Regions from separate parts of the Mesorhizobium sp. P2_C7 genome, predicted to be linked through region 1. Evidence: riboswitches for the same ligand, from Rfam matches in the RefSeq annotation. Region 1 holds a riboswitch; each other region holds the start of a gene.
What was found. Region 1 has a riboswitch for cobalamin ahead of AC1D2G_RS30370 (CbtB domain-containing protein). Riboswitches for the same ligand answer to the same signal wherever they lie in the genome.
Positions count from the first base shown of each region.

Region 2: another riboswitch for cobalamin. It lies ahead of AC1D2G_RS04775 (aromatic ring-hydroxylating oxygenase subunit alpha); the one in region 1 lies ahead of AC1D2G_RS30370 (CbtB domain-containing protein).
Region 3: another riboswitch for cobalamin. It lies ahead of bluB (5,6-dimethylbenzimidazole synthase); the one in region 1 lies ahead of AC1D2G_RS30370 (CbtB domain-containing protein).

Region 1 is NZ_JBFUDW010000019.1:59,143-69,140, reverse strand. It holds gene mgtE (magnesium transporter) at 129-1,547, shown strand; gene AC1D2G_RS30395 (MerR family transcriptional regulator) at 1,696-2,082, shown strand; gene AC1D2G_RS30390 (methyltransferase family protein) at 2,089-2,565, opposite strand; gene AC1D2G_RS30385 (heparan-alpha-glucosaminide N-acetyltransferase) at 2,562-3,560, opposite strand; gene AC1D2G_RS30380 (MFS transporter) at 3,797-4,996, shown strand; gene AC1D2G_RS30375 (aromatic ring-hydroxylating oxygenase subunit alpha) at 5,000-6,175, opposite strand; cobalamin riboswitch at 6,317-6,513, shown strand; gene AC1D2G_RS30370 (CbtB domain-containing protein) at 6,550-6,729, shown strand; gene AC1D2G_RS30365 (CbtA family protein) at 6,745-7,548, shown strand; gene cobU (bifunctional adenosylcobinamide kinase/adenosylcobinamide-phosphate guanylyltransferase) at 7,541-8,056, shown strand; gene cobO (cob(I)yrinic acid a,c-diamide adenosyltransferase) at 8,058-8,681, shown strand; gene cbiB (adenosylcobinamide-phosphate synthase CbiB) at 8,705-9,673, opposite strand; gene cobD (threonine-phosphate decarboxylase CobD) at 9,672-9,998, shown strand, end outside.
Region 2 is NZ_JBFUDW010000001.1:984,354-994,351, forward strand. It holds gene AC1D2G_RS04750 (MBL fold metallo-hydrolase) at 1-150, shown strand, start outside; gene AC1D2G_RS04755 (DegQ family serine endoprotease) at 408-1,931, shown strand; gene AC1D2G_RS04760 (sulfite oxidase-like oxidoreductase) at 2,082-2,693, shown strand; gene AC1D2G_RS04765 (ferredoxin reductase) at 2,690-3,436, shown strand; gene AC1D2G_RS04770 (FAD-binding oxidoreductase) at 3,500-4,600, opposite strand; gene AC1D2G_RS04775 (aromatic ring-hydroxylating oxygenase subunit alpha) at 4,681-5,928, opposite strand; cobalamin riboswitch at 6,043-6,244, opposite strand; gene AC1D2G_RS04780 (DUF680 domain-containing protein) at 6,756-6,956, shown strand; gene AC1D2G_RS04785 (DUF680 domain-containing protein) at 7,026-7,265, shown strand; gene AC1D2G_RS04790 (ABC transporter ATP-binding protein) at 7,341-8,453, opposite strand; gene bglA (beta-galactosidase BglA) at 8,495-9,998, opposite strand, start outside.
Region 3 is NZ_JBFUDW010000007.1:310,225-320,222, forward strand. It holds gene AC1D2G_RS17360 (MFS transporter) at 1-22, opposite strand, end outside; gene AC1D2G_RS17365 (TetR/AcrR family transcriptional regulator) at 144-752, shown strand; gene AC1D2G_RS17370 (hypothetical protein) at 847-1,830, shown strand; partial or broken gene bluB (5,6-dimethylbenzimidazole synthase) at 1,947-2,621, opposite strand; cobalamin riboswitch at 2,625-2,804, opposite strand; gene AC1D2G_RS17380 (histone deacetylase family protein) at 2,926-3,852, shown strand; gene AC1D2G_RS17385 (exodeoxyribonuclease VII small subunit) at 3,856-4,107, shown strand; gene AC1D2G_RS17390 (DUF2277 domain-containing protein) at 4,221-4,487, shown strand; gene AC1D2G_RS17395 (pirin family protein) at 4,525-5,445, shown strand; gene dxs (1-deoxy-D-xylulose-5-phosphate synthase) at 5,595-7,508, shown strand; gene AC1D2G_RS17405 (hypothetical protein) at 7,657-7,983, shown strand; gene AC1D2G_RS17410 (GFA family protein) at 7,980-8,372, opposite strand; gene AC1D2G_RS17415 (TlyA family RNA methyltransferase) at 8,542-9,306, shown strand; gene AC1D2G_RS17420 (class I SAM-dependent RNA methyltransferase) at 9,303-9,998, shown strand, end outside.

The DNA of each region.
Region 1 (9,998 bases):
TCGAATCGTGCTGCCGCGCGATCCCTGGATTGAGCGGCGAATTCTTCCCAAAAGCGGTTTCCACTTTTGGGTCCGATGCTCTAGACCAGAGACGCACCTTTTCCGGATTGCGATGGCGGGAGGCGCTGGTGGAAGGCCAGGACGAACGGACGACCGGCGCCAGGGCCGCTGAAGACGCCCGCGCCGATATTTATGGCGAGGATGGCGCCGTCCTATCGTCCTTCCTTGCCCAGATCGGCGCGGCGATCGCCGACCGCGACACGCTCACGCTCAAGCATGAAGTCGACCACTTGCACCAGTCGGAGCTCGGTGACCTGCTCGAGGCGCTGCATCCCGAACAGCGCCGCGCGCTGGTCGACTTGTTGGGCGCCGATTTCGACTTCTCCGCGCTGACCGAGGTCGACGAGGCGATCCGTATGGAGATCGTCGACAATCTGCCCAATGCGCAGATCGCCCAGGCGGTGCAGGAGCTCGATTCCGACGACGCGGTCTACATTCTCGAAGACCTCGAAAAGGAAGACCAGGACGAGGTCCTGTCGCAACTGCCGTTCACCGAACGGATCAGGCTGCGCCGCTCGCTCGACTATCCGGAAGAGACGGCCGGCCGCCGCATGCAGACCGAGTTCGTCGCGGTGCCGCCGTTCTGGACGATCGGCCAGACCATCGACTACATGCGCGAGGACAAGAACCTGCCTGAGCGTTTCAGCCAGATCTTCGTCATCGATCCGACCTTCAAGCTGCTCGGCGCCATCGACCTCGACCAGATCCTGCGCACCAAGCGCGCGGTCAAGGTCGAGGAGGTCATGCATCAGACGCGGCATGCCATTCCCGCCACCATGGACCAGGAAGAGGCGGCGCGGGAATTCGAACAATATGACCTTCTGTCTGCCGCCGTTGTCGACGAGAACGAGCGGCTGGTCGGCGTGCTGACCATCGACGACGTCGTCGACGTCATCCAGCAGGAAGCGGAAGAAGATCTCCTGCGCATGGGCGGTGTCGGCGACGAAGAGCTTTCCGACAGCATCCTTTCGACCTCGCGCTCGCGCGTGCCATGGCTGCTGGTCAACCTCTTGACCGCATTCCTGGCGGCTTCGGTGATCGGCCTGTTCGACCGCACGATCGAGCATATCGTGGCGCTGGCGGTGCTGATGCCGATCGTCGCCGGCATGGGTGGCAATGCCGGCTCGCAAACGATGACGGTCACCGTGCGCGCGCTGGCGACCAAGGATATCGACATCTACAATGCCGGCCGCATCATCCGCCGCGAGATGGGTGTCGGCTTCATCAACGGCATCGTCTTTGCCATCCTGATCGGCATTGTCGCCGCGACTTGGTTCCACGACAACAATCTGGGCGGCATCATCGCGGCGGCGATGATCATCAACATGTTCGCGGCCGCTTTGGCCGGCATCCTGATCCCGCTGCTGCTCGACCGTTTCAAGATCGATCCGGCGGTCGCTTCGGCGGTCTTCGTCACCACGGTCACCGATGTCGTCGGCTTCTTTGCCTTTCTCGGCATTGCCACGTGGTGGTTTGCGGTGCCTTGAAGGCGCATCATGCCCTCAATTGACTTTTACGTAAATGCCGTGCGAGGCTTGCACGGGGTGCCATGTCGATTCCGGCATGGCATGGGTTTGGTTCGGGACAGGAGGGGGACCGCATGGCGATCCCGGGTTCCGGGGTGTGGGAGTGACAATGCGGGAATATTATTCGATCACCGAACTGACCCGCGAATTCGACGTGTCGACGCGGACGCTGCGCTTTTATGAGGACGAGGGGCTGGTGCAGCCGGTGCGGCGCGGTCGCACGCGGCTGTTTCGCCCGTCCGACCGCCACCTCATTCGCCAGATCATGCGGGGAAAACGGCTCGGCTTCTCGATCAATGAAATCCGCGAAATCATCCAGATGTACAAGGAGCCGCCCGGCGAGGTCGGTCAACTCAAGCTGATGATCAAGCGCATCGAGGAAAAGCGCGAGGACCTGCGGCAGAAGCGCCGCGACCTCGAGGAGACGCTGGCCGAACTCGACCAGGCCGAGGAATCCTGCGTCGAGCGGCTCGTCGAACTCGGCGTCAATACGTAGCGCTGTTCAAATCCAGCGCCGCACTCTCTTGGCGTAGTCCCGGTATTTCTTGCCGAATTTCGCCGCCAGCACCTTTTCCTCGCCCTCGATCGCGACCTTCTGCGTGGCATAGGCCGCGATGAAGGCGAGCGGCAGGAACCATACGATCCCCGAGACAAAGGCGACGCCGATCAACAGCAGCGTGTTGGCCAGATACATCGGATTGCGGGTGATGCCGAAGGGGCCCGTGGTAACCAGGTGATCGGGCACCGCGTTGGGATTGAGCGTGGTCTTGGCCCGAATCATGGTGCGGATCGCGGTGAACCAGAGTGCCGCGACGCCGAACAGGGCCACCCAGCCGGCGGCGAACAGGATATCGCCCAAAAGATCGCCAATCCAGGGCAGGGGATAGAGCAGGCCGAGTGCGATGCTGATGGCGATGGCAGCAACGTAGATCACCGGCGGCCACGGTATGAGCCCTGCCTTCGGCTGGTTCTCGGTCATTTGACCCCTCCCTCCGTCATCTTGTCTTCGGTCTTGGCGGTGCACATACCGGCGAGATCGGATATATGCGTCTTCCATTCGGCAGTCTGGTCGTTGTTGTAGAGCCGATCAAGTGAGGCTTCGCTCTCGAGCGTGTCGAGCATGCAGACACAGTAGCTCGAACAGAATTCGGTGTCGCGCGACTGCTCGCAAGACAGCTGGCAGGTCTTCAGGAAGTTCACCTGCGGGGTTTCGACCTTGGCCGGCATGACTTGGGCGAACAGCCACACACAGCCGATCAAAAGCGGCTGGTGGATCAGGTAGAAGGCCAGGCTGTGACGGCCGATGAAGACCAGCGGGTTGGCCCAGCGGCCGGGTGCCAATTCGGCAAGCCGGGCAAGCAGGCCCGAAGCGGAGGCGAGTTTCGTCACCGCGATGCCTGCAAGTACGGCGCCGAACCACGGAAACAGCGGAACGTAGTCGTTGGAACGCGGATTGATCGCCGACAGGCCGATCCACCACAGCCATGGATGGTCGAAGGCCTCGAAGCGCAGATAGACGGGTGCTGCGATGACCAGCGCTGCCACAAGCAGCGTCAGCAGCGCCGGCAGCCGCAGGAAGGCGAGGCCGAGCAGGCTGGCCAGCGCGATCTCGTGCAGGATGCCGAAGAAGATAAAACCGTCCGGGGTGGCAATGCGGGTGACAACCGAGATGGCGATCGCCGCTCCGGCGACCATGGCGAAGCGCCTCCAGAAGCCGTTCCAGCGGATTTGCCGGCCATGGGCGAGGTACAGGCTGACGCCGACCAGGAACAGGAAGGTCGAGGCGATGCAGCGCGCGTAGATCTTCCACCAGCCGAAGGCGGTGAGGCCCGGGTCGGTATAGCCGAAGAATTCCAGGTCCCAGGTGAAATGATAGCTCGCCATGGCGATGAGCGCGATGCCGCGCACGATGTCGATGGCGACGATGCGCTTCGGTCGATCCTGAACGGGTGCGGTCGGCGTGTGGATGCTCATGGTCTCGTATTTCTGATTCAGCCCCGCAAGACGACTATCACGGTTGCCCCGGACAAAAGAAGGCCGGCAGCTTCGGGTATAGGCTGCGCTGCAGACGCTGGATCAGGCGCCGCTTTAGGCCAGTGCCGGAAAGCCTTTGGCCGACTTCGCTTTTGCCGGATAGGCGTCGGTTTCCTGTTACCCGCGCAGGAATCACCACGGCAGATTTGACCCGCTGATTCTGCTTTGGGGAAGCAATGTCCACCCATGTGCGCCACCCGGTCTGGCTGCCGGCCTTGCGGCCGGCCGACGCGCGCACCTTCGCCTCGCTCTATGCGGTCGAATCCTTCGCCCGCGCCACGGTGTCGAGCGTCATCCCAATCCAGGCCTACGAGATCCTGCATAACGAGCAGATCGTCTCGATCCTCTACACCATCGTGGCGATGCTCGGCCTGTCGGTGACGCTGTTCATGCCGATGCTGATCCGACGCTTTGCCCGGCGCTGGGTCTACACGGCAGGCGCCTGCCTGCTGGCCATCGGCTCGCTGTTCTTCGTCACCCATACGCTTGCCGGACAATTGGCCGGCATGCTGTGCCGCGTGATGGGCGCCAGCGCGCTGTCGATCACGCTCAACCTCTACATCATGGACCACATCCGCAAGACCGATTTCATGCAGGCCGAATCACTGCGCATGGCGTGGTCGATGTTGGCCTGGACCGGCGGGCCGACGCTCGGCATCTTCCTCTACACGCGCTTCGGCATCTACGCCGCGCATGGTGCGGTGGCGGTGTTCGCGCTGGCCTTGCTGGCGCTGTTCTGGACCTACCGCCTGGGCGACAACCCATCGATCCGCCCTGGCAAGACGCGGCCGGCCAATCCGCTCGCCAATATCGGCCGCTTCGTCGCCCAGCCCAGGTTGCGGCTGGCCTGGCTGATAGCCTTTGGCCGCTCCTGTTTCTGGACGACGTTCTTCGTCTACGGGCCGCTGTTCATGGTCATCACCGGCGAGGGCAAGCTGGCCGGCGGTCTTTTGGTTTCGGCCGGCAATGCGCTGCTGTTCATGGCCATCTTCTGGGGTAAGGCGGGCAAGCGCTTCGGTGGCCGCCGAACCATGACATTTGCCTACTTCGCCATGTCGGCCATGCTGCTGGCGGCGGGTGCGGTCGGCCAAACCGTGCCGCTGCTCACCGGCGCCTTTCTGCTCTGCGGCGCTTTCTTCACCATCGCGCTCGATGCACTGGGCTCGACCGCCTTCATGCGCTCGGTGCGATCCTATGAAAGGTCGCAGATGGCGGCGGTCTATCGCACCTATCTCGACTTTTCCGAACTGACGCCGCCGCTGGTCTATTCGGTGGTGCTGGCGTTCTTCGGGCTGGGCTCGGTGTTCGTCACGCTCGGCCTGCTGGCGGCGGTCTGCGGCTTCGTGACCTGGCGATACCTGCCGAAATCGCTGTGATCTTCACGGCTTGGGGGTAGCTGCTGCGTGCCGCTCGCGGATCCAGTTGTGGAAGCGGTGCAGGTCGTACTCCTCGGGCATCAGCACGCCGGCCGCATGGCGCATCGAGCGCAGACCTTTCTGATTGACCTCGCAGATCCCTGCATCCTCCTCCAGCACCTGTTTGCCGAAGGCGACGATGTTGTCGATGTCGGTTGCATCAAGCGCCTCGGGCGCAAACAGCCATTCGGCGACAAGCTCGGTCTGCTCGGGGCCAAGCGGCACCAGCCGCACGGTCCTGATATAGTCGACATGGCCGACGATGAACATCGACGGCAGGTTGGTGGCGTAGGTCTGGCCGGCGGCGCGTTCGGCTGATGTGAGGCCGGTGAAGACCGGCCCATGCGCCTGTCCGTCGCGCGACCATGTCTGCGCGCCGGCGCGCAGGCCGCCGGAAAACTCCGGCGCGTCATTGTCGGCGTGGCGGGACCATTCGGGATCGTCATGGCGGCCCATCAGGCCGCGGCCATAGATCGGCACCAGCCGCGACAGGTCCTTGTGGACGCCCGGACAATGCAGGCACTCGTTGAAGTTTTCCCAAAAGATCTTCCAGTTGCAGTTCATTACCTTGCGCAGCACATGGCCGGTAACAAGCGTTTCCAGCGGCCAGTTGGCGAGACTGCCGGACGCCGGATCGAAGGATGTTTCCGCCGAGCCGGCGGCGTCCTCTTGCAGATTGACGAAGACAAAACCGCGCCACATCGAGAGCGCCACGCGATAGAGTGGATGATCGGCCTTGTCGAAGCCTTCCGGCAGCGACTTCGACGGCACGCGCACGAGGTCGCCGCGCAGCGAATAGGACCAGGCGTGGTAGGGGCAGGTGATGAGCCGCGCCTTCAGCCGGCCTTCGCCTTCCTGGCAAAGCTGCGAGCCGCGATGGCGGCAAGTGTTGTGAAAAGCGCGCAATTCGCCAGTTTCGTCGCGCAGTACGAAAATTTCCTGCGTGCCGACGCGGAAGGTGCGGAAAGAAAGCGGCTGCGCAAGGTCGGCCTCGCGGCAAACGAGCAGCCAGCTTTTGTACCAGATGGCGTCGAGATCGCGCTGATAACTGTCCGCATCCCAATAGGCCGACGATGGCAGCGTCGGTTCGGCCCGGGTCAGGCCGTTGTAGGGATCGCGCTCGCTTGCAATGGGCTGCATGGCTGGCTTCCTGTGGATTTGTCAGCCGACACCTGACCACGGGAATTGTCAATTGTTGTGCCGGAGACCCGATTTATCTGGATGGCGCAATCGCGCTGGTTGTCGGCGGAATTTGGTTTGCCGGTCGCGGCGATTTTCCCTATAGTCGCGCTTGTCGTCGGTTCCGTTTGGAGCCAAGAGGGAATGCGGTGCGGGCGGACTTGTTGCCCAATGCCGTGGCTGCCCCCGCAACTGTGTGCGGTAGTCCTCTCCATATGCCACTGAAGGTTTCTCTTCGGGAAGGTGGGGAAGGGCGCTGATCCGCGAGCCAGGAGACCTGCCGGCGACAGGAAACTGACTTCGATGCCCTCGGGTGGAGGGTGAAAGGACAAGACATGACTACCGCTTCCGTCTCCCTCGGCGCCTCCGTCTCCTCGCAGTCGCGCTTCATGCAGCTTGCACTCGTGGCGCTGCTCGGCATCTTCGTTGTCGGCTTTGTCGGCTTCTCGCATATCGATGCGGTCCACAATGCGGCTCACGACTATCGCCATTCGATGGCGTTTCCCTGCCACTGACGAGGATTTGACATCATGAACCTGTTTCGCAACGTCGTGTTCATCGCGGCGATCGCAGGGCTCGTGGCCGGCGTCGTTCTCGCCTGCCTGCAGGCCTATGCCACCGTGCCGCTGATCCTCAAGGCGGAAGTCTACGAACAGGCCGGCGGCGGCCACCATCATGACCATGCCGCTACGGCTGCAACCGATACCAGCGCCATGAGCACAGCCGCTCAGGCGGCGAATGCAATGAGCTCTGCCGCCCCGGCGCCTGCGGAAGCAGCCACTCCGACCGCGGAAGACGAAGGCTGGGCGCCGGCCGACGGTTTCGAGCGTTTCGCCTTCAGCGTTGTCGCCAATATCGTCACCGGCATCGGTTTTGCGCTGATCCTGGTCGCGGTTTCCGAATTCGCCGGCGGCATCGGCAATTGGCGCCAGGGCGTGTTCTGGGGCCTCGCCGGCTTTGCCGTGTTCACGCTGGCACCAGGCCTCGGCCTGCCACCGGAATTGCCCGCGATGCCGGCGGCCGATCTCACGCAGCGCCAGATCTGGTGGTGGGCAACCGTGGTGGCGACCGCGGCGGGTCTCGGCCTGATTGCGTTCCGCAAGTCGCTGCCGCTCGCGATCCTTGCCGTCCTGCTGATCGTCGCGCCGCATATTGTCGGCGCACCGCAGCCCGACAGTTTCGAGACGCCGATCCCGGAAGGCCTGCACCACCAGTTCGTGGTGGCGGTCACAGTGACCAACCTGGTGTTCTGGCTGGTGCTCGGCGCCGTCGTCGGCGTGGTGCGCGGCCGCTTCACCGGCACCGCGACCAGCCTGCGCGACAGCTTTGCCTGATCGCAGCAAGCTGACCTTCATCATCGGCGGTGCGCGCTCCGGCAAGAGCGCGCATGCCGAAACCCTGGCGACAGTTCCACCCTCGCCATGGACCTATATCGCCACGGCGCAAGCCTATGATGACGAAATGCGTGAGCGTATCGCGTTGCACCGCTCGCGGCGCGGCGAGGGCTGGGCGACCATCGACGCACCGCTCGATCTCGCCGGCACGCTCGAGGCTTTGCCGGACGATCAGCCGGTGCTTGTCGACTGCCTGACACTGTGGCTGACCAATCATATGCTGGCCGAACACGACCTCGACCTTGAATGCCGTCGGCTGGCGGACGTGCTGTCGCGGCCGCGCGGGCCCTGGTTCGTCGTGTCCAATGAAGTCGGCCAAGGCATCGTGCCGGACAACGCACTGGCGCGCCGTTTTCGCGATGCCGCCGGCCGACTCAACCAGCAGGTGGCCGCTGTCGCCGACACGGTGCTGCTGATGGTGGCGGGGCTGCCGCTCAAGGTGAAATGAAATGACCGATATCGACAACAAGACCGACCGGGATGAAGAACGCCACCGCGCCAAGATGGCCAAGCGCAAGGCGGTGCAGGATGCCGAGGTGGCGGCCAAGACGATCGAGAAGGGGCTGCTGATCGTCAACACCGGGCCGGGCAAGGGCAAGACCACCGCCGCTTTTGGTCTGGCGCTGCGGATGCTCGGCTACGGCAAGCGTGTCGGCGTCGTCCAGTTCATCAAGGGCAAATGGCACACCGGCGAGAAGGATGCCTTCGCCGCCTTTGGCGACCGCGTCGTCTGGCACGCCATGGGCGAGGGGTTCACCTGGGAAACCCAGGATCTGAAGCGCGACATTGCCGCAGCCGAAGCCGCATGGGCCAAAGTGCTCGAACTGATGGCCGATCCATCGATCAGCCTGCTGGTGCTCGACGAACTGAACATCGCGCTGCGCTACGATTATCTCGATCTCGACAAAGTGGTTGCGGCGCTGAAGGCGCGGCGCGAGGGCCTGCATGTCGTCGTCACCGGCCGCAACGCCAAGCCGGCACTGGTCGAGGCGGCCGACCTCGTCACCGAGATGGGTGTGACCAAGCACCATTTCTCGGCGGGCGTGAAGGCGCAGCAAGGCATCGAGTTCTGATTAGCCTTAACCAGCAGGCCCGATCACGCGACGATGACGATTGCCGAGACCAAACCGAACAGCGCGATCAGCAGATAATCGGCGACACGATAGAGTTTCAGCGCCTGCCTGATGTCGATGCTGTCGGCTTCGCGGCGGCCGCCTTCGCCCATGAAGACGTCGTCGACCAGCACGCCGCCATAGCTGCGTGGTCCAGCAAGCGCCAGGCCGAGCGCGCCGGCCATCGCCGCTTCCGGCCAGCCGGCATTGGGCGAGCGGTGTTTTTTCGCGTCGCGCCACACGGCATGCCAGGCGTTTTTCGCATCAGCACCCCTGACGAGGAATGCGGCCAGCACGATCAACAGCGCCGTCAGCCGCGATGCCGGCAGGTTGATCCAATCGTCGAAGCGCGCCGCCGCCCAGCCGAACGCTTCGTGGCGCGGGGTGCGGTGGCCGATCATCGAATCGGCGGTGTTGGCTGCCTTGTAGGCAGCGCCTCCGGCCAACCCGCCGACGCCGGTCCAGAAGGCGGGAGCAACGATGCCGTCGGAAAAATTCTCGGCCAGGCTCTCGATCGCCGCGCGGCTGACACCGGCCCGGTCCAGCGATTCGGGATCGCGGCCGACGATGCGCGAGACGGCGATGCGTCCAAGAGCCAGGCCACCTGTGTCGAGCGCGTCGGCCACGGCCTCGACATGCTCGTAGAGGCTCTTCTGCGACAGAAGCGATGTCGCCAGAAGGGCGGCAACGATCAATCCCATGGGAACGAACCAGAGCAGGATCTGCACGCCGAGCCCGATCGCCGCCGGCACCAGCACGATGACCAACAGCGCCTGGACACCACGCTTGCGACGCAGCGCGTCGGGATCAGTGGCGCGGTTGAGCCGGCCGTCGAGAAAGGATATCAGCCTGCCGAACCACGTCACCGGATGGCCGATGGCGCGAAACAGCCAGTCCGGGTAACCCAGGACGAATTCAGCGGCCAATGACAGGAAAGCGATCAGGATTGACATGAAGCTTCTTGATGGGGCGGCGGTGGACCATGGTGGAAGTCTCGGCCGGGCGAGGGCGCTTTTCCCCAACGCGCCGCAGCCTTTCGTCGACCTCTCGACCGGTATCAATCCGCACTCCTACCCGCTTTTCGAGCTGCCCGCCACCATCCTGTCGCGGCTGCCGGAGGCAACGCGTGCCAGCGAGCTGGTCGAGATCGCGGCGAGCGCCTATGGAGCGCCATCGCCGGCCAACCTTGTCGCGGCACCCGGCACGCAGATCCTGTTGCCGCGCGTCGCATCGCTGATCGCGCCCGGCAAGGCGCTGGTGCTGGGTCCGACCTATGCC
Region 2 (9,998 bases), on a different contig from region 1:
GACTCCGATCGAACAGCCTATCGCCGCACGATGCAGCGCCTGCTCGACGTCCCGATCCGCATCGGCCATGGCGGCCACGGGCCGAGCTTCGACGGCAAGCGCATGCACGACATCGCCACAGCATATCTCGGGCGAACCGACGCGATCTGATCCCTCTGCGGGGCTGGGAAGACCGTCTTGCCGCCACCCCACGACATTGTGACCGGCCGCCGTCTGGAAATTAAATCTTCGTAAGGTCGCCTGAAAACCCTAAATCGGGCCAATCGGCACCCTAGATGCAGGGCTGTCGATCCGGTCGGCTGCCATGCAAGGCGAGACGGGCAATCGCGACCCTCGACACGCGGGATGGCCAGTTTCCAAGAGAGGCGGCCACAGCGCAGGATCAACTCTCGCCCGGACAAACGACCATGTCAGATATCATTCGCAGACATCGCGTCGCGGCCTCGCTGGGCGCTGCGCTGATAATATCTCCCTTTGTCATCTCTTTCGCTCAAAGTGCGAGCAACGCCGTTCCGACAACCCAGACACCTGTCGCCGGCATCGCTGCACCCAACGGCTCGTTCGCTCCCATCGTGGCCGCCGACAAGCCCGCGGTGGTGACAGTTACCACCGTCATGAAGGCGCAGCCGGAAAGCACGGACGACGGCATGCCTCTCGGCAACTCGCCGTTCGACGAGTATTTCCGTCAGTTCTTCGGCGACCAGGGCATGCCCGCTCCACAGGCCCCGCCGCAGCAGGCTCCGCGTGCCGAGGCGCTCGGTTCAGGCTTCATCGTCGCTGCCGATGGCACCATCGTCACCAACAATCACGTCGTCGATGGCGCCTCTTCCATCAAGGTAACGCTCGACGACGGCACCGAGCTTCCCGCCAAGCTCGTCGGCCGCGATGCCAAGAACGATCTCGCCGTGCTCAAGATCAAATCCGACAAGCCCTTGCCGACCGTCAAATGGGGCGATTCCGACAGGCTGATGACCGGCGACCAAGTGCTGGCAATCGGCAATCCGTTCGGCATCGGCACCACAGTCACGGCGGGCATTGTGTCAGCACGCGGCCGCGATCTGCACAGCGGGCCGTTCGACGACTTCATTCAGATCGACGCGCCGATCAATCATGGCAATTCCGGCGGTCCGCTGGTCGATGTCAGCGGCAATGTCGTCGGCATCAACACGGCGATCTATTCGCCCAATGGCGGCAGTGTCGGCGTCGGCTTCGCCATCCCGTCCGACCAGGCCCAGAAGGTGGTCGCCAAGCTGATGAAGGATGGCTCCATCCAGTATGGCTACCTCGGTGTCGAGATACAGCCGGTGACGCCGGATGTGGCCAGCGCCATCGGGCTCGACCATCCTGGCGGCGCGCTGGTTTCGCAGGTCAATGAAGGCTCGCCGGCTGCGAAGGCCGGCGTCGAGACCGGCGACGTCATCACCAGCTTTGCCGGACAGGATGTGAAGGATCCCAAGGACCTGTCGCGGGCCGTCGCCGATGTCGCGCCGGGCGCCAGGGAGACGCTGGATATCTGGCGCAAGGGCAAGGCCATGGATATTTCCGTCGACGTCGGGCTCAACGGCGACGATGTTAAGACCGCATCCGTGACCGACGGGTCCGGCGCGCCGAGTACCGAGCAGGGCTCGCGCGTCCCGGCAATCGGGCTTGGCCTGATGGACATCACCCCTGATGTCCGCCAGGAGTTGAACCTGGCGGCCAATCAGCATGGCGCCCTGGTCGCAAGCGTCAATCCCGACAAACCGGCCTCGGCCTCGGGCATCCAGCCCGGCGACATCATCGTTGCCGTCAATCAGGCGCCGGTGAAAACCGCCAGGCAAGTGACGCAGGCGATCGCCCAAGCCGGCAAGTCCGGCCGCAAATCGGTGCTTCTGCTGGTCGAGCGCGAGGGCAGCCAGATCTATGTCGCGGTGCCGTTTGCCAATGGCTGACGCCGGGGCGCTGACGTGAAGGCAGCGATCGGCGGGCGCGGCGACGCCGGCCCGCCGATCCTGTCCATCAAGATTTCGGTTGCCCGCCACGTCATCTTCGAGAACATTGCATAAGGCCGATAGTGGCCCGATGCAGGGGGGATTGCCGCGATGGTCACCCGAGGGTTTTCTTCAGGACGGCGCCCGCCGATCGACGGCGATGCGCGCATCCCGCCCGGGCAATATCTCGAGCAGGGATTTCCGGTCCTGTCAGCCGGCCCGACGCCGCGGGTGCGCACCGAGGACTGGTCGTTCACGCTGAAGCACGGGCCGCGGCCGATCAAGAAATGGAACTGGGCCGAGTTCAACGCGCTGCCCTTGACCAAGATGACGCGCGACATCCATTGCGTGACCGCATGGACAAAATTCGACACGCCATGGCAAGGCGTGCTTGTTGACGACATCCTCGCCGATGCCGGCATCGAGCCGCCGACCGCCTTCACGCTGGCGCATTCCTTCGACGGCTATTCCACCAACGTGCCGACCAAGGACCTCACCGCCGGCAAGGCGATGGTGGCTCTGCTTTACGAAGGCAAGCCGATCACGCCTGACCATGGCGGCCCGGCGCGGCTGCTGGTGCCGCATCTCTATTTCTGGAAATCGGCCAAATGGCTGAACGGCCTGCAGTTCACCGAGCGCGATGAGCCGGGTTTCTGGGAATTGCGCGGCTATCACATCTATGGCGACCCTTGGCGCGAGCAGCGCTACACGAACGATCCATGAGCGACGCTGCGGCAGTGCAATCGCCCTGGCAGACAGTCAGGATCGTCCGTATCGAAAAGCGCACGCCGCGTGTCACCAGCTTCTTTTTCCAGCCATCGCGGCCTTTCACCTATCTTGCCGGTCAGCATGTCGACGTCAGGCTGACGGCGCCGGACGGCTATCAGGCGCGCCGCTCTTATTCCATTGCCTCCGCGCCCGGAGATGGCGGGGTGATCGAACTGGCGATCGAAAAACTCGACGATGGCGAGGTCTCGCCCTTTTTCCACGACGTCGCAGCAATTGGCGACGAGGTCGAACTGCGCGGGCCGCTCGGCGGGCATTTCATCTGGCCCGATGTCGATAGCGGGCCGGTTTTGCTGGTCGGGGGTGGTTCGGGCGTCGTGCCTTTGATGGCGATGGTCCGTCACCGCGCCAGGCGCAATTCGGTAGTGCCCGTCACCCTGGTCTTTTCAGCGCGGATCTGGGACGAGGTGATTTTTCGTGACGAACTGGTTGCCCTCGACGATCGCAAGGACGGCTTCGACCTGGTGCTGACCCTGACGCGCGAAGCCGCACGCCGTCCAGCCGATTATTCGCGGCGGGTGGACGTTGCCATGATGGTGCAATCCATGGCGCACCTGCCCGGACCGCCTGATATCGCCTTCGTCTGCGGCTCCAACGCCTTCGTTTCGGCCGCCGCCCAAGCGCTGATCGATGCCGGCGTCGCAGCGGAGATCATCCGCACCGAGCGCTACGGAGTTTGAACGGACACGGCATTTCGAGAGGTTTCCCGTGTCGTCGTTCTGAGCCTTGGCATCGCCCGGCGGTCACGCCTCGATTTCGAGCGCAGAAAGCGGCTTCGAGCAGCAGGCGAGGATAAAGCCGTCGTCGATTTCGTGATCGAGGATGCCACCATTGTGGCTCATCTCGACATCGCCGGCGACCTTCTTCACCTTGCAGGTTCCGCAGAGGCCGAACTCGCAGGCGGCGGGTATCCGCACGCCCGAGGCGCGAGCCGTCTGCAGCACGGTCTGGCCGGCGACGCATTCGGCCTCGACATCCGAGAGCGAAAACCGGATCGGCGTCGCGGCTTCGACGACAATCGCGGCGCCGTCTTCCGCCGGCGAGGTGAATGGTGCCGGGATCTCCTCCACGACAGGCGCCGCAAAGCTCTCCTGATGGTATTTCGTCATGTCGAAGCCGGCGGCGTCCAGCATGCCGCGCACGGCGCGCATGAAGGGATCGGGGCCGCAGCAGAAGATTTCACGCTCGCGGAAATCGGGCGCCAGCAAGGGCAGCCGGATCGCGTCGATGCGGCCCATATGGCCGAACCAGCCCTCGCGGCTGGACCGCTCCTCGATCATGAAGCCGAGCGACAGGCCCGGCATGCGGCTGCCGAGCAGTTCGAGTTCCTTGCGGAAAATGATCTCTTCCGGGCGCCGCGCGCAATTGACGAAGCCGACATCGGTCCATGGCGCGCAGTCGTTCAGCCAGCGCAGCATCGACATCATCGGCGTCACGCCCGAGCCGGCTGAAATGAACAGGTACTTGGCGGCCGGGTGGCTGTGCAGCGAAAAGTCGCCTGTCGGCCCATAGGCCTTGACGTGCGAGCCCGGCGTCAGATGGTCGAACATCCAGCGTGTGCCGATGCTGCCCGCTTGAGCCTTGATCGTCACCGCGATCGAGAACGGCCGCGATGGCGACGACGACAGCGTATAGGTGCGCATCAGCGGCCCGTCGGCGGTCGGCAGTTCCAGCGTCACGAACTGGCCGGGCTTGTAGCGGAACCAGGTCTGGTTGTCGGAGCGGAAGGTGAAGGTCTTCACATCAGGCGCTTCGTCGCTGACGCCGATCACCTCCAGCACCTGGAGCCGGTCGTTCCAGGGCGTCATCTGGTCGAGATGGCGATAGAGGCCGAGATCCGTCATCGCATTCATCCTCTTGTCCTCACTCTTGCCCTGTGCATGTCGAGTTCCCAAAACCGCTGCGCACTTTTGGGCGACATGCACTATGCAACGCTGCGCAGCGCCGGCCGGCCGCCTTCGGCAAGGCGCGGGCCGATGAACGACGCGTACCACTCGACGAACTGGATGACGCCACCCTCATGCAGCTCCGAATAAGGGCCGGGCTCGTAGGCAGGCGACAGGATGCCGAAGGCGTTTTCCTCGACGATCCGCCGGTCCTGGTCGTTGGTCTCGGTCCAGACGTGGGTGAGTTCGTCGAGATCGTAATCGATGCCTTCGACCGCATCCTTGTGAACCAGCCATTTGGTCGTCACCGCGGTCTCCGTGGCGCTGATCGGCAACACCCGGAAGGTGACGGCGTGGTCGCCCAGAATGTGGTTCCAGGTCGTCGGATAGTGATAGAGCAGCAAGGAACCGATGCGGTCGGTCGAAACGCTGTCGGACAGGTTCTTCTTGACCGCACGCTTTCCCGTCATCGTGTAGCTGACGGCATCGCGCAGCAGCGGCGCGCGGGTGGCGCGGTACTGTCCGGCCGGATCGATGCGGAATTTGCTCGGCAGGCCGGCCGCTTCGCATTTCGCCCAGTGCGCAAGCATTTCCGGGTCGCTGTCGGCGCCTTGCACGCCGGTCACCGTGGGTGCCTCTGGAAAAGTCTTGCAGAGCTCCGGATGATTGCCGGCGCAATGATAGCACTCGCGGTTGTTTTCCCAGACCAGCTTCCAGTTGCCCTTCTCAACAATGGTCGATTCGAACGCCACCTTGGCCTCGCGCAGCCGGTGCGGCAAAAGGTAGGGCTCGATCATCGCGCGCATCGGTGCGAAATCCGCCGGCTCCTTGGCCAGGCAGATGAAAATGTAGCCGCCGACGCTTTCACAGGCGACGGGCTTTAAGCCGAACTGGCTCTTGTCGAAACCGTCGGCCATCTGCCTGGCAAACAAGAGCCTTCCGTCCAACTCGTAGGTCCATTGGTGATAGGGGCAGACCAGCTTTGCCGCCGTGCCCTTGTCGGAATTGCAGACGCGGCTGCCGCGATGGCGGCAGGAATTGTGGAAGGCGTTGATATTGCCCTTCTGGTCGCGGACAAGCACGACTGGATAGTCGCCAATCTGCGCCGTGATGTAGCTGCCCGGCTTCGGCAGCTCGCAATCATGACCGATGAACAGCCAGTCGCGATACCAGATCAGCTCCATGTCGAGCTTGAAATAGTCTGGATCGGTGTAGAAGGGCTGTCCTAGCGAAAAGCCTTGCCGCCGGCCACTCAAGAGCCTCAGCATGTCGTTGCGAGCATCCATGTCCTGTCCTCGTTTCTAAGGACTGAACTGGTGGTGACGGAGGAAGGATTGGACGCAGGCCGGCGATGCGCCGGACATGCACTATCCGCCTCTTGACCGCCCACCGCGATCAGTCGAGTCTAGACATCTCGGGCTGGTTTCCGGGCTCTGGAGTTGTCCTTGCGGACCATCGCGACACCTTCCCAGGCTGACGCCCAGTGGTCTCCCGTTGCGACTTGAACTCCACCACCGTTGCGGGGGCAGCGCCGGATTCTGACCGGCTTCCCAATTCTCCGCCTCGTCGTCACGAAGCGGCACCTGAGATGACATGATCTAATCACGATCGCGGGCGCGTCATCGGCATGAAAACGACATCGTATCCATGCGGCGCGACACGCTTGCGAAACGTTCCGGTCGGTGATCGCGAAGCGGAAGCCTTTCTCTTGGGCAACCATAGCCGGCTCCAATCTCGCCGAAACCGACCCCTTGCCAGGAAGCAGAAAAGGTTAACGGTATCGAAAAGTGACTATTAGCTGCCGCAAAAATCGAACCGAACGGTTCGTTTCTGTTGACTGTGCGTGCAGGACTTGTGAACGCTGGGCCTCCGACACAGTTGGTGATCGGGGTACCTGTTTCGTACAACTCTTTGATATGAATTAGAAAAACATTGAGTGTGGAAACCCCTGGCGCAATTTCAAGTGGTGGATTCTTGGTCCACGCGGAACAACTTCGTGATTGGAAATGGCTGGATGGCTCTCCCACATCGGGGCTGTCCGAACGACGCGATTTCTTCCCAAGACACGCCGCTAGACGGACGGCAAAAATAAGAAATACTGGAGTACCAAAAAATGAAAAAGATCATCCTCACTGCCGCCGCCCTTCTGGCCATTTCCGGCAGCGCCTTCGCGAACAGCGACCACTATGGTTCGAATGCCCCGGCAGCCACCGCTGCTGTCGACAGCTCGTACACTGCTTCGACCAAGAAGTCGGAGCCGGCTGCTCAGACGCCTGCCCAGGGTAGCAACCGTAACCTCTTCGGCAATAACTAACAGCCGATTCCCAGAAGGCGGCGGGCTCTCCCGCCGTCCTGGCGAAATCCAGAATTCAGGAGATTTGAAATGAAGAAGATCATGCTTGCTGCCGCCGCCGTCGTGGCGATCTCCGGCAGCGCTTTCGCCGCCAGCGACAACTACGGTTCGAATGGCGCCAACCAGCCTGCCGTCGGTTCGGTTGACAACTCTCAAACGGGCTCGATCCGCAACAGCGGTGGTTTCGTCGGCAAGCTGCTCAATTCGTCGGGTGACGTAGAGAAGTCCGCCCCTCAGAGCGCCGACCGCGACCTCTTCGGCAATCGCTAACAGCCGAAGTTGATTTCCAAAAAAGAGCGGCGGGCCTGGCCCGCCGCTCTTTTCGTGTCGAGACTTGGTTCTGTCTCAAGCCGCCTTTACTTCCGGCTGACGGAGCGAGAAGGAGTGCCCGTCCGCGTCGAAGATGTGAAGGTCGTTGGCGTCCGCGCTCAGCCGCAGCGTCGCACCGCGCTTGACCTCGACATTGCCAGGCAGCTTGGTCACCAGCGGCAGGTCGGCGCGGCCGATGTCGACATAGACAAGCTGGACTTCGCCGAGTTGTTCGACATAGTCGACCGTTCCCTCGAACAGATACTCCGTGCCGCTGGCGATGATCAGATCTTCCGGCCGCACGCCGAAACTCACCGCGGCACCCTTTGCCGAAGCCGGCGTTGCGATCGGCACGCTTGCCTTGCGGCCGCCGACATGGCTGACGACGGTCGGGTTTCCGGTCTTGTCGATGGTCGCCGGCAGGATGTTCATGGCCGGCGAGCCGATGAACTGGGCGACAAACAAATTGCCGGGCTTCTTGTAGAGGTCCATCGGCGTGCCGACCTGCTCGATATGGCCTTCCTTGAGCACCACGATGCGATCGGCCAGCGTCATCGCCTCGACCTGGTCGTGGGTGACGTAGATCATGGTCGTGTTGGGCATCGATTCCTTGAGTTTGGCGATCTCGATGCGGGTGGCGACACGCAGCGCCGCGTCAAGGTTCGACAGCGGCTCGTCGAACAGGAACACCTTCGGGTTGCGCACGATGGCGCGGCCGATGGCGACGCGCTGGCGCTGGCCGCCCGACATGGCCTTGGGCAGGCGATCGAGATATTTGGTCAGCTGCAGGATTTCCGCGGCCTGCTTCACGCGGCGGTCGATCTCGGCCTTGTTCTCCTTGCCGATCTTCATCGAGAACGCCATGTTGTCGTACACCGTCATGTGCGGGTAGAGCGCGTAGGACTGGAACACCATGGCGATGCCCCGCTTCGACGGCGGCACGTCGTTGACGACCTCGCCGGCGATCTTGAGTTCGCCGGAGGTGATTTCCTCCAGCCCGGCGATCGACCTCAGCAATGTCGACTTGCCGCAGCCCGACGGGCCGACAAAGACGATGAACTCGCCCGACTTTATATCGAGGTCGATGCCGTGGAGAATGTTCAGATTGCCGTAGGACTTCTTCACTTGTCTTAGCGTGACATCGGCCATTGGTTTCCTCCCAGTGATTTGAAATTCAAGTGATCTGAAGTTCAGTCGATGCGCCCAAACCAGGCGCCGTAGCCGTTGAGCTGTATGGAACCGCTGCTCGCCTGCCCCGAAAATCCGTGTCCCGGCAAAGGTTGCAGCGATCGGTTGCCAAGCTCAATCCTGGTTGGCTTGGCTGCCAGATTGAAGACGCAGACGACCTGCTCATTGCCTGCGCGGCGTGTGAAGGCGACGGTGTCGCCCTCGCTTTCGATGAATGTGATGTCGCCCTTGGCCAGCGCCGGATGGGCACGGCGGAAGGTGAGAAAGCGCCGGTAGTGCTCGAGCAGCGAGCTCTCGTCGCCCTGCTGGACATTGACCGCTTGCGACAGGTGCTTGGCCGGCACCGGCAGCCATGGCTTGGCCGAGGAGAAGCCGCCATTCCTGGCGCTGCCGTCCCACACCATCGGCGTGCGGCAGCCGTCGCGGCCCTTGAATTCCGGCCAGAAGCGGATGCCGTAGGGGTCCTGCAAATCCTCGAAGTGGAGGTCGGCCTCACCGAGCCCAAGCTCCTCGCCCTGGTAGATGCAGACCGAGCCACGCAGCGACATCAGCAGCGCCGAGATGACCTTGAGATAGGCGGTCGTGTCGGCTTCGCCTGCCGCCCAGCGCGAGGCCGGGCGCATCACGTCATGGTTGGAAAAGGCCCAGCACGACCAGCCGTCGCTGGCGACCTTGCCGAACGATTCCAGCACCGAGCGGACCTTGGCCGCGCTGATCTTTTCCGGCGCCAGGAAGTCGAACGAGTAGCACATGTGCACGCGCTTGCCGCCGGCGGTATAGGCCGCCACCACTTCCAACCCACGTTGCGAATCGCCGACTTCGCCGACCGCCGCGGTGGCCGGATACTCATCGAGCAGGGCGCGGAAGCGTTCGAGGAAGCCGAGGTTTTCCGGACGGCTCTTGTCGTAGAGATGGTCCTGGTAGTTGTAGGGATTGACCGCGGGTGCGGTCTGGTCGTTGCGCTGCTCGGGCGGCAGCGGCGGATTGTTCTCCAGGCCCTGGCTGTGGAAGTAGAAATTGATGGTGTCGAGCCGGAAGCCGTCGACGCCGCGCTCCAGCCAGAAGCGGGTGACGTCGAGCAGCGCGTTCTGGACCTCATGGTTGTGGAAGTTGAGATCGGGCTGCTCGGCCAGGAAGTTGTGCAGGTAATATTGCTGGCGGCTGGTGTCCCATTGCCAGGCCGAGCCGCCGAAGATCGACAGCCAGTTGTTGGGCGGCGTGCCGTCCGGCCTGGCGTCCGCCCAGACATACCAGTCTGCCTTCGCGTTGGTGCGGCTCGAACGGCTTTCCTTGAACCATGGGTGGTTGTCGGCAGTGTGCGACAGCACCTCGTCGATCATCACCTTCAAGCCCAGCCTGTGTGCCTCGGCGGTCAGCGCGTCGAAGTCGGCCAGCGTGCCGAACATCGGATCGACGTCGCAGTAATCGGTGACGTCGTAACCGAAATCCTTCATCGGCGATTTGAAGAACGGCGAGATCCAGATGGCATCCGCACCGAGTGCCGCG
Region 3 (9,998 bases), on a different contig from region 1:
TCTCCGAATAGGGATTTTGCATGGTCCGGTTCCTCGACAAGGACGGATTCGACAATTACATACGATGCGTATGATTGTTAGATAGATCATACGCGGCGTATGTCAATTGGCATACGAAGCGTATGTTGGTAGGTCCAGGAGCCATGCACAAACCTCGCAAGGAGATGATCGCAGAGACGCGCGCCAAGTTGATCGCGGCCGCCCGGCATGCCTTCGGCACGATCGGCTATGCCCAGGCGTCGATGGATGATTTCACCGCTTCGGCCGGGCTGACACGTGGTGCACTCTATCATCACTTCGGCGACAAGAAGGGCTTGCTGCAGGCGGTCATCGCCGAAATCGACGGTGAGATGGCGGCGCGCGTGAACGAAGTGGCGTCGAGAGCACCGACCCGCTGGCAGCATTTCGTCGACGAATGCACGACCTATATCGAAATGGCGTTGGAGCCGGAAATCCAGCGCATCATGTTCCGGGATGGCCCGGCCGTGCTGGGGGATCCTGCACAATGGCCGAATGCCAATGCATGTGTCGGTTCAATGACCGATCATCTGACCAGGCTGCAGGAGGAGGGCGTGGTCGTTCCCAGCCTCGACCCCGAGACTGCCTCGCGGCTGATCAACGGGGCGAGCAGCCAGGCAGCGCAGCGGATCGCCAATTCGAGCGACCCCGAAGCGACGTCGAAGAAGGTGGTGGCGGCCTTCAAGCAGTTGCTCGAAGGCTTGCTCAAGAAGCAGGGTTCCCAGCCGGTCTGAAATCCCCTTGCTGGTCTGGCGCGCCACTCCCACGATTGACAACAGCCGGTTTCAGCGCATCCTCTCGCGCCATCTCTGAGGGGAGATTCGGGGCATGTGGGATTTCGATATCAGCAGGTCGGTGTCCATCATGATGCGGACCTGGCCCTTCATTGTCTTTCGCATGATCGTCTATTTCGGCATCACGCTGGCCTATATCGTGGCGACCGGCACGGGCGCCTCCGTTGGCTACGGCGTTGGCCATATTTCCGCCGATCCCGACGGGCCGCTGTCCTTTGCCTTGTGGGGCGGCGTGGTCGGCTTCGGCGTCGTCTCGATCGCCGTCTACTGGATCCGGGAATACATCCTCTATGTCGTCAAGGCCGGCCATATCGCCGTCATGGTCCATCTGGTCGACGGCCGCGACATTCCCGACGGCCAGGACCAGATTGCCTATGCCAAGGACATCGTGACCCAGCGTTTTGCCGAGGCCAACATCCTTTTCGTCGTCGGCCAACTGGTCAAGGGCGCCATTCGCGCCATCACAGGGCTGCTCGGCGGCATCGCCGCCTTCCTGCCGATCCCGGGCTTGAACGGCCTGGTCAGCTTCGTCAACACGGTGATCCGCCTGTCGTTGACCTATGTCGACGAGATCATCCTCGGCTACAACATCCGCATCAATTCATCCTCGCCGTTCGAGACTGCCCGCCAAGGCGTCGTGCTCTATGCCCAGAACGGCAAGATCATGGTCAAGAACGCCGTTTGGCTGGCGGTCATCATGTGGGGCGTCTCGTTTGTCATTTTCCTGCTGATGCTGGCGCCCGCCGGCGCGATTCTTTTCTTCATGCCCGGGCAGCTTGCCGGCTGGGCCTTCGTGCTCGCCATCGTCTTCGCCTGGGCCTTCAAGGCGGCGTTCATCGAACCATTTGCCATCGCCTGCCTGATGCAGGTCTACTTCAGGACCATCGAGGGCCAGGTGCCCGATCCCGCCTGGGACGCCCGGCTGGCCGAGGCGTCGTCGAAGTTCAGGGAACTCAAGGACAAGGCGCTGGCCTCCTTCGGCGGTTCGCGCTGGGGCACGGCCGGCGCGACGCGCTGATCGGCAGTGGTCGCCGGCGCGGCATCGACCCCGTTGAGGCGCGCCACGGTCGATTTGAGCAACGCTTCACCTTGCCCGCAAAAGGTCTCGCTCATGATCAGTTCCGGCAGCGGCAAGCGGCGGCCCCAGCCATGCGCTTCGAGGTCCGGCTTTGGCGCGAACTCGGAAACACGGCCGACGCAGAGATAGGCGACCGGCGTAACATGCTCGGGAATTGACAGCAGGCTTTTCAATGCCTGCGCCTCGATGATGCTGACCCAGCCGACCCCGACACCCTCGGCGCGCGCCGCCAGCCAGAAGTTCTGCACCGCGCAAACCGTGCTGTAGAGGTCCATCTCCGGATTGTGCCAGCGCCCCAGCGGCGAACCCTTCGAACGCTGCCGGTCGCAGGTGATGCAGATGTTGAGCGCGCTTTCGCAGATGCCTTCCAGCTTGAGCTTGCGGTAGAGCGCCTGTCGTTCTTCCGCGATGGCCGGCAGTTCCTGCTCTCGCGCCGCCAGGAACAGGTCACGCACTTTTTCCCGTCGCTCGGCATCGCGAATGACGATGAAATTCCAAGGCTGCATGAAGCCGACCGACGGCGCATGGTGCGCGGCAAGCAGCAGCCGCGCCAGCACCTCATCGTCGAGCGGGGCTGGCAGGAAATGGCCGCGCACGTCGCGCCGCGTGAACATGGCGCGATAGACCGCATCGCGCGCACTCTGGTCAAATCCGTCGCCAACAGAGGCGGTCATGTGTGTTGGCATCGCGTGTCCCCTTGCGATTGCTGTGGATGTCTTCCGCCTGACCATGCGGATGACGATGCCTGCCAGGCCGGTCTTCTGGCTTGGGATCAACCCGCGTCCGGTGCCTTCCCGTCATCGACAGTGGCATTTACCGGCGCGGTCCCCCTTACAGCGTTGGGCACGCCACGGAGTTCAACCGTGTTCCCGATTCTCCCGCTTGCGGCGGGCACCAGGCAGTGGCGGCGACCTTACGCCGAAGCGCTGACGACGCCAATGCCTGCAGCGACACCAATGGACGCATGTGTGATTTTCCCCAGCCATCAGGCCACAACGCATGGCCATCGCGACGTCGGGGCACTAGATAGGGAAGATGACCACACGTCTCTATACCCATCCGATCTTCCTTGAGCACATCACGCCCCCCGGTCACCCTGAGCGGCCGGATCGCTTGCGCGCCATCGAGCGGGTGCTTGACGATGAAGCTTTTGTCGCGCTCGATCGCATCAAGGCGCCGGAAGGCGACGAGGCCACCATTCTCTACGCGCATCCCGCCGATTTCGTCGCCCGCGTCCGCGCCGCCATTCCCGACGAGGGCATCGCCCGCATCGACGCCGACACGTCAGTCAGCCCGAAGAGCTGGCAAGCGGCGATAACCGCGATCGGCGCCGCCAACGCCGCCGTAGACGATGTCTTTGCCGGCCGCGCCGACAACGTCTTCGTCGCCGCGCGGCCGCCCGGCCACCATGCCGAAAAAACCACGGCCATGGGCTTCTGCCTCTTCAACACGGCGGCGATCGCCGCGCGCTATGCGCAGAAGAAACATGGCGTCGAGCGCGTTGCGGTCGTCGACTGGGACGTCCATCACGGCAACGGCACGCAGGACATTTTCTGGGACGATCCGTCGGTGCTCTATTGCTCGACGCACCAGATGCCGCTTTATCCCGGCACCGGGGCGAAGAGCGAGACCGGCGCCGGCAACATCGTCAACGCGCCGCTGGCGCCGCAGACCGGCAGCGAGGTTTTTCGCGATGCCTTGCTGTCGCGTATCCTGCCGGCGCTCGACAATTTCGCGCCCGACCTGATCATCATTTCGGCGGGGTTCGACGCGCACCATCGCGATCCGCTGGCCGAGATCAATCTGACCGAGGATGATTTCGACTGGGCGACCGGCCAGCTGATGCAGCGCGCCACACGCCACAGCGGCAACCGGCTCGTCAGCCTGCTCGAGGGTGGCTACGATCTGCAGGGACTGGCATTTTCGGTCGCCGCCCATGTCGGGCGACTGATGAAAGGGTGAATGATGGCTGGAGAGACCAACGAAGACGTCAAGGCGATGAGCTTCGAGCAGGCACTCGACGCGCTGGAAAAGATCGTCGATGATCTGGAGCGTGGCGACGTGCCGCTCGACCAGTCGATCAGGATCTATGAGCGCGGCGAGGCGCTGAAGGCGCATTGCGACCGGCTGCTGAAGGCCGCCGAGGACAAGGTCGAGAAGATCAGGCTGTCGCGCGACGGCAAGCCGGTTGGAGCCGAGCCGCTCGACGCCGACTGAGTCATGCTTCCCGAACGATGGTCTTGCCTCACCGGCTTTTGGACATGATCATAGTCGAGGATAGCAGCCGTCCCGATTGAAACGGCTTCAGGACAAGAGGAGGTTCGGAAACGATGTGCAGAAACATCAAGACCCTGTTCAATTTTGATCCGCCGGCAACCAATGACGAGGTGCGCGACGCCGCACTTCAGTTTGTCCGCAAATTGAGCGGAACGACGCGACCTTCGAAGCAGAACCAGCACGCCTTCGATCATGCGGTCGAAGCCATCGCGGCATCGGCGCGTGAGCTTCTCGATTCCCTCGAAACCCATCAGCATCCTCGCAATCGCGAAGAGGTGGCCGCCAAGGCGCGCGCGAAATCAGCGATCCGTTTTGCCTGATGCGACAAGCAGGCACGGCCGCTGACAAGGAGAGTCCATGAGCTTCTTCCCCGGGAAAGACCCTGAAGTCGGCGACGCCTTTGCCAGCGACCAGATCGAGCTGATGGTCATTCCGAACGCCAAGGACATCGGTGGTTTCCAGGTACGCCGCGCATTGCCGACCGCCAAAAGACGGCTCGTCGGGCCTTTCATCTTCTTCGACCGCATGGGCCCGGCGATCCTGCGCGCGGGCCAGGCGCTCGATGTCCGTCCGCATCCGCATATCGGGCTGTCGACGGTGACCTATCTGTTCGACGGCAAGATCAGGCATCGCGATTCACTCGGCACCGAAATGGTCATCCAGCCCGGCGACGTGAATTTGATGACCGCTGGCCGCGGCATCGTCCATTCCGAGCGCACGCCGGAGGAATTGCGTGGCGCGCCGATGTCGGTCTCCGGCCTGCAGACATGGCTGGCACTGCCGGACGGCAAGGAGGAAGTGGCACCGGTTTTCGAGAACACCGCTGCCTTGCGCCTCCCCGAGATCGATGCCGAAGGCGTCACCGGGCGCGTCGTCATCGGCGACTTCCAGGGACTGCGGTCGCCGGTGAGGGCTCACTCCGAGACGCTTTATGCCGACCTCAGGCTGGCGCCGGGCGCCAGCGTGAAAATCCCGGCCGATGCGGAAGAGCGCGCCATCTACACGCTGGAGGGCGACGTTTCGATTTCAGGCGATGTTTTTCCAGCCGAGCGACTGCTGGTGTTCCGGCCAGGCGACGAGATCGTCGTATCGTCGGAAGGCGGCGCCCATTTCATGCTGTTCGGCGGCGCCTCGCTCGGCTCGAAGCGTTACATCTGGTGGAATTTCGTCTCGTCCTCCAAGGAGCGCATCGAACAGGCCAAGCAAGAATGGAAGACGGGCCGCTTCGATATCGTTCCTGGCGATGAGGAAGAATTCATCCCGCTGCCGGAAAGCTGATGCATGTCGCCCAAAAGTGACCCGGTTTTGGGAGAACGACATACATAAGGCAAAGACCTAAAGCCTGATCCGCGTCACTGACACGCATTTACTTTCGCCGGCCGGCGGCCTATCTCGCCCATGAACAGAAAGCCTGAGTAGGCCTACCCTTGAACGCAACGCCGCATACGCCCCTTCTCGACAAGGTCCGCATCCCGGCCGACCTGCGCACGCTTGCCGAGAGCGAATTGCCGCAACTGGCATCCGAGCTTCGTGCCGAACTGATCGACGCGGTGTCCCACACCGGCGGCCATCTTGGCGCCGGCCTTGGCGTGGTCGAGCTGACAGTCGCGCTGCATTATGTCTTCAACACCCCGGATGACCGGCTGATCTGGGATGTCGGCCACCAGGCCTATCCGCACAAGATCCTGACCGGCCGTCGCGACCGTATCCGCACCTTGCGCCAGGAAGGGGGCCTGTCCGGCTTCACCCGCCGCGCCGAGAGCGAATACGATCCCTTCGGTGCCGCTCACTCCTCGACATCGATATCGGCCGGCCTCGGCATGGCCGCCGCCCGCGATCTCTCCGGCGGCCGCAACAACGTCATCGCCGTCATCGGCGATGGTGCCATGTCGGCCGGCATGGCATACGAGGCGATGAACAATGCCGGCGCGCTCGATGCCCGGCTGATCGTCATCCTCAACGACAACGACATGTCGATTGCGCCGCCGACCGGCGCGATGAGCGCCTATCTGGCGCGTCTGGCCTCGGGCAAGACCTATGTCGGCCTGCGCGACTTCGGTAAGAAACTGACCTCTTATCTCGGCAAGCGCGCCGACCGTGCGATCACCCGGGCGGTCGAGCATGCACGCGGCTACGTCACCGGCGGCACGCTCTTCGAGGAACTCGGCTTCTATCACATCGGCCCGATCGACGGTCACAACCTCGAGCATCTGATCCCGGTCCTGAAGAACGTCCGCGACAATGGCGAAGGCCCGGTGCTGATCCATGTCGTCACCCAGAAGGGCAAGGGCTACGCGCCGGCTGAAGCCGCCGCAGACAAGTATCACGGCGTCAACAAGTTCGATGTCATCACCGGAGCGCAGGCGAAGGCGCCGGCCAACGCGCCGGCCTACACCAAGGTCTTCGCCGAAAGCCTGGTTAGGGAAGGCCGCGAGGACGACCGCATCGTCGCCGTCACCGCAGCCATGCCGAGCGGCACCGGCCTCGACCTGTTCGGTGAAGCATTTCCCTCGCGGATCTTCGATGTCGGCATCGCCGAACAGCACGCGGTGACCTTCGCCGCCGGCCTCGCCACCGAAGGTTACAAGCCGTTCGCCGCGATCTATTCGACCTTCCTGCAGCGCGCCTACGACCAGGTCGTCCACGACGTCGCGATCCAGAAACTACCGGTGCGCTTTCCCATCGACCGCGCCGGCTTCGTCGGCGCCGATGGCGCCACCCATTGCGGCGCCTTTGACACCACCTTCCTGGCAACCTTGCCCGGTTTCGTGGTGATGGCAGCAGCAGACGAGGCGGAACTGCGCCACATGGTGCGCACCGCGGCAAGCTATGATGACGGCCCGATCGCCTTCCGCTATCCGCGTGGCAACGGCGTCGGCGTCGACATGCCGGAGCGCGGCGCGGTGCTCGAAATCGGCAAGGGCCGTATCGTCAGGGAAGGCACCAAGGTGGCACTCCTGTCCTTCGGCACGCGGCTGCAGGATTGCCTGATCGCCGCCGAGGAGCTTGGCGCGGCCGGGCTTTCCACCACGGTCGCCGATGCCCGTTTCGCCAAGCCGCTCGATGAGGATCTGATCCGCCGGCTGGCCCGCTCGCACGAGGTTCTGGTGACGGTGGAAGAGGGCGCCGTCGGCGGCTTCGCCAGCCATGTGTTGCAGTTCCTCGCCCATGAGGGCTTGCTTGAAAGTGGCCTGAAGGTACGCCCGCTGGTGCTGCCCGACGCGTTCACCGACCACGCCAAGCCGGAAAAGATGTATGCCGATGCCGGGCTTGATGCCGCCGGCATCGTGCGCACGGTGTTCGTCGCGCTTGGCCATACAGCCCGCGCCCAGCGCGCCTGAATCAATATCTCAAGGGCTTGAATCAGTTTGCCGGCTTGATGCTTTAACGCATTGTTAACGCTGCCGTTTGGCGCTTTGCTTACCGTGTCTCTTGGACGTTTTTCAACGGCGCCCTGCTAGATCGTGACCAGGCAGGGAGACAAAAACAATGAGAACGCTTCTGTGCGGCGTGGCGCTTTCAGCGGTCATCGTCGCGCCGGCCGCCGCCGAAACGCGCTATGATCGCAGTCTCGAAAAGGCGGCCATGGGCATCATCGCCGGCAAGATGGGCGATATTCGCGGCGGCTTTTCCTACAAGCAGGTGCCGCAACTGGTTGTCCTGCCGGACCCTGTGCCAGCGCCGGCGCCTGCGACCGAGCATCCGGGCGAGCAGGCTTCGGGAAATCGGGATGACGGTTTGTCTCCAGCCGTCGATCGCCGGGTTTCGCGAACCATTTTCAAGAGCATGCCGCCGTCCAAGCGCGGCGCGCTTTAGAACCACATGTCGCGCACGCAGCGGCCATCGCGCGGCAGGTCGTCGTAAGTGTCGAGGCCATCGAAATGGTCGATCGGCAAGTCGGCGACGGCCTCCGGCGGCGCAAGCCTTACATTGACGGCGATTCGAGTGCGGCCAGTGGCGCTGGAGCCCAAGCCACGCCAGGCGAGCACGCAAGCGCAAGTGGGACAGAACAGGATCTCAAGCGAGGGCGTGTCCTTTCCGGGGCGCGTGTAGCTTTTCATCGGTCCCGCGACGCGGATGCGTTCGTCGACATAGTCGTAAGCCCAGAGCGCGCCATAGCGACGGCAACTGCACGCGGTGACCGGACCGGGATCACCCTCCAGGGTCCAGTGGGTCGCACCACAGTGGCAGGTTCCTGTCAGCATTCGTCCTTCCTCGTTCGGACAGTACGGCGCTCCTGCTTGGTATTGTGCCGGGCCGATGCGATGCTCGCAAGCGGCGCAGCGGCTTGAAGTGTTCGCATGCTTTCGAACGATGTTCCTTGTCCCGCCCCAATATCCTTGCCTTCGCGACCGGCTTTCGCCATGAAGGCCAATGAACTCGCCTCTGCCAGCCAGCCCCCGCCAGCGGCTCGACGACCTGCTCGTCCAGCGGGGCCTTTTTGCCAGCCGTTCGCGCGCCCGCGACGCGGTCGAGCGTGGCACGGTGATGGTGGACGGCGTCATAGCCCGCAAGCCCGGCCAGAACGTTTCGCCGCAATGCCTGATCGCCATCGATGATCCGGCGCAGGGCTATGTGTCGCGTGCGGCGCTGAAACTGATCGGTGGGCTCGACCATTTCGGCCTCGATCCCGCCGGCCGCGAGGCGCTCGACATCGGCGCCTCGACCGGCGGCTTCACCCAGGTGCTGCTCGAGCGCGGCGCGGCCCACGTCACCGCCATCGATGTCGGGCATGGCCAGATGCATGCCGATATCGGCGGCGATCCGCGCGTAACTGTCATCGAGGGCCTGAACGCGCGCGATCTCACAGCCGATGATCTGGCCGGCCGGATCCCGGATTTCGTCGTTTCCGACGTCAGTTTCATTTCGCTGAAACTGGCGCTGCCGCCGGCGCTTGGCCTTGCGAAGGCTGGTGCCGGTGCCATGTTTCTGGTCAAGCCGCAATTCGAGGCCGGCCGCGAAGCAATCGGCAAGGGCGGCCTGTTGAAGGATCCCTACGACGCCGCCCGTGTCGCCGGCCTGCTGCAGGATTGGCTGGACGCTGTTCCAGGCTGGCGTTCGCTGGGCCTGCATTTGTCGCCGATCGAAGGCGGCGACGGTAATCGCGAATTCCTACTCGGTGGGATCAAGGATCGATGAGCGCGCGATTCAGCATCAGGAAACTTGGCGCCCAGGGCGACGGCATCGCCGAGACCGAGAGCGGCGATCTGTTCATTCCCTTCACACTACCCGGGGAGGTCGTCACCGCCGCGCGCGAAAAAGACCGTGCCACGCTGATGGCGGTGCTAGAGGCTTCGCCGCTGCGCATCGATCCCGCCTGCCGCCATTTCACCGAATGCGGCGGTTGCGCGCTCCAGCATTTCGAAGCCGCAGCCTATCGCCAATGGAAACGCGAAAAGGTGGTGCACGCGCTGAAGGGCAAGGGCATCGATTGCGACATCGGCGAACTGGTCGCCTGCGCGCCGCACACGCGCCGCCGCGTCGTGCTCGCCGCGCGACGCACCGACACAGGCATGCTGCTCGGCTTCAATCGCCATCTGTCGCCGGAAATCATCTCGATATCGGAATGCCCGATCTCGCTGCCCGAGATCGTCAGCGCGTTCGATCGGCTGAAGGCGCTCGCCGAACTGGTGTGCGCCACCACCAAATCGTTCCGGCTGGCGGTCACCGTGACCGGGTCGGGCCTTGACGTCGCAGTCTACGAGTCCGGCAAACTGGGCGAACACCAGCGTCGGATCGCCTCCAACTTCGTATTGGCTCAGGGATTTGCCAGGCTGTCCATCGATGACGAGATCATCATCGAGCCAAGGAAGCCTGTGGTCATGTTCGGC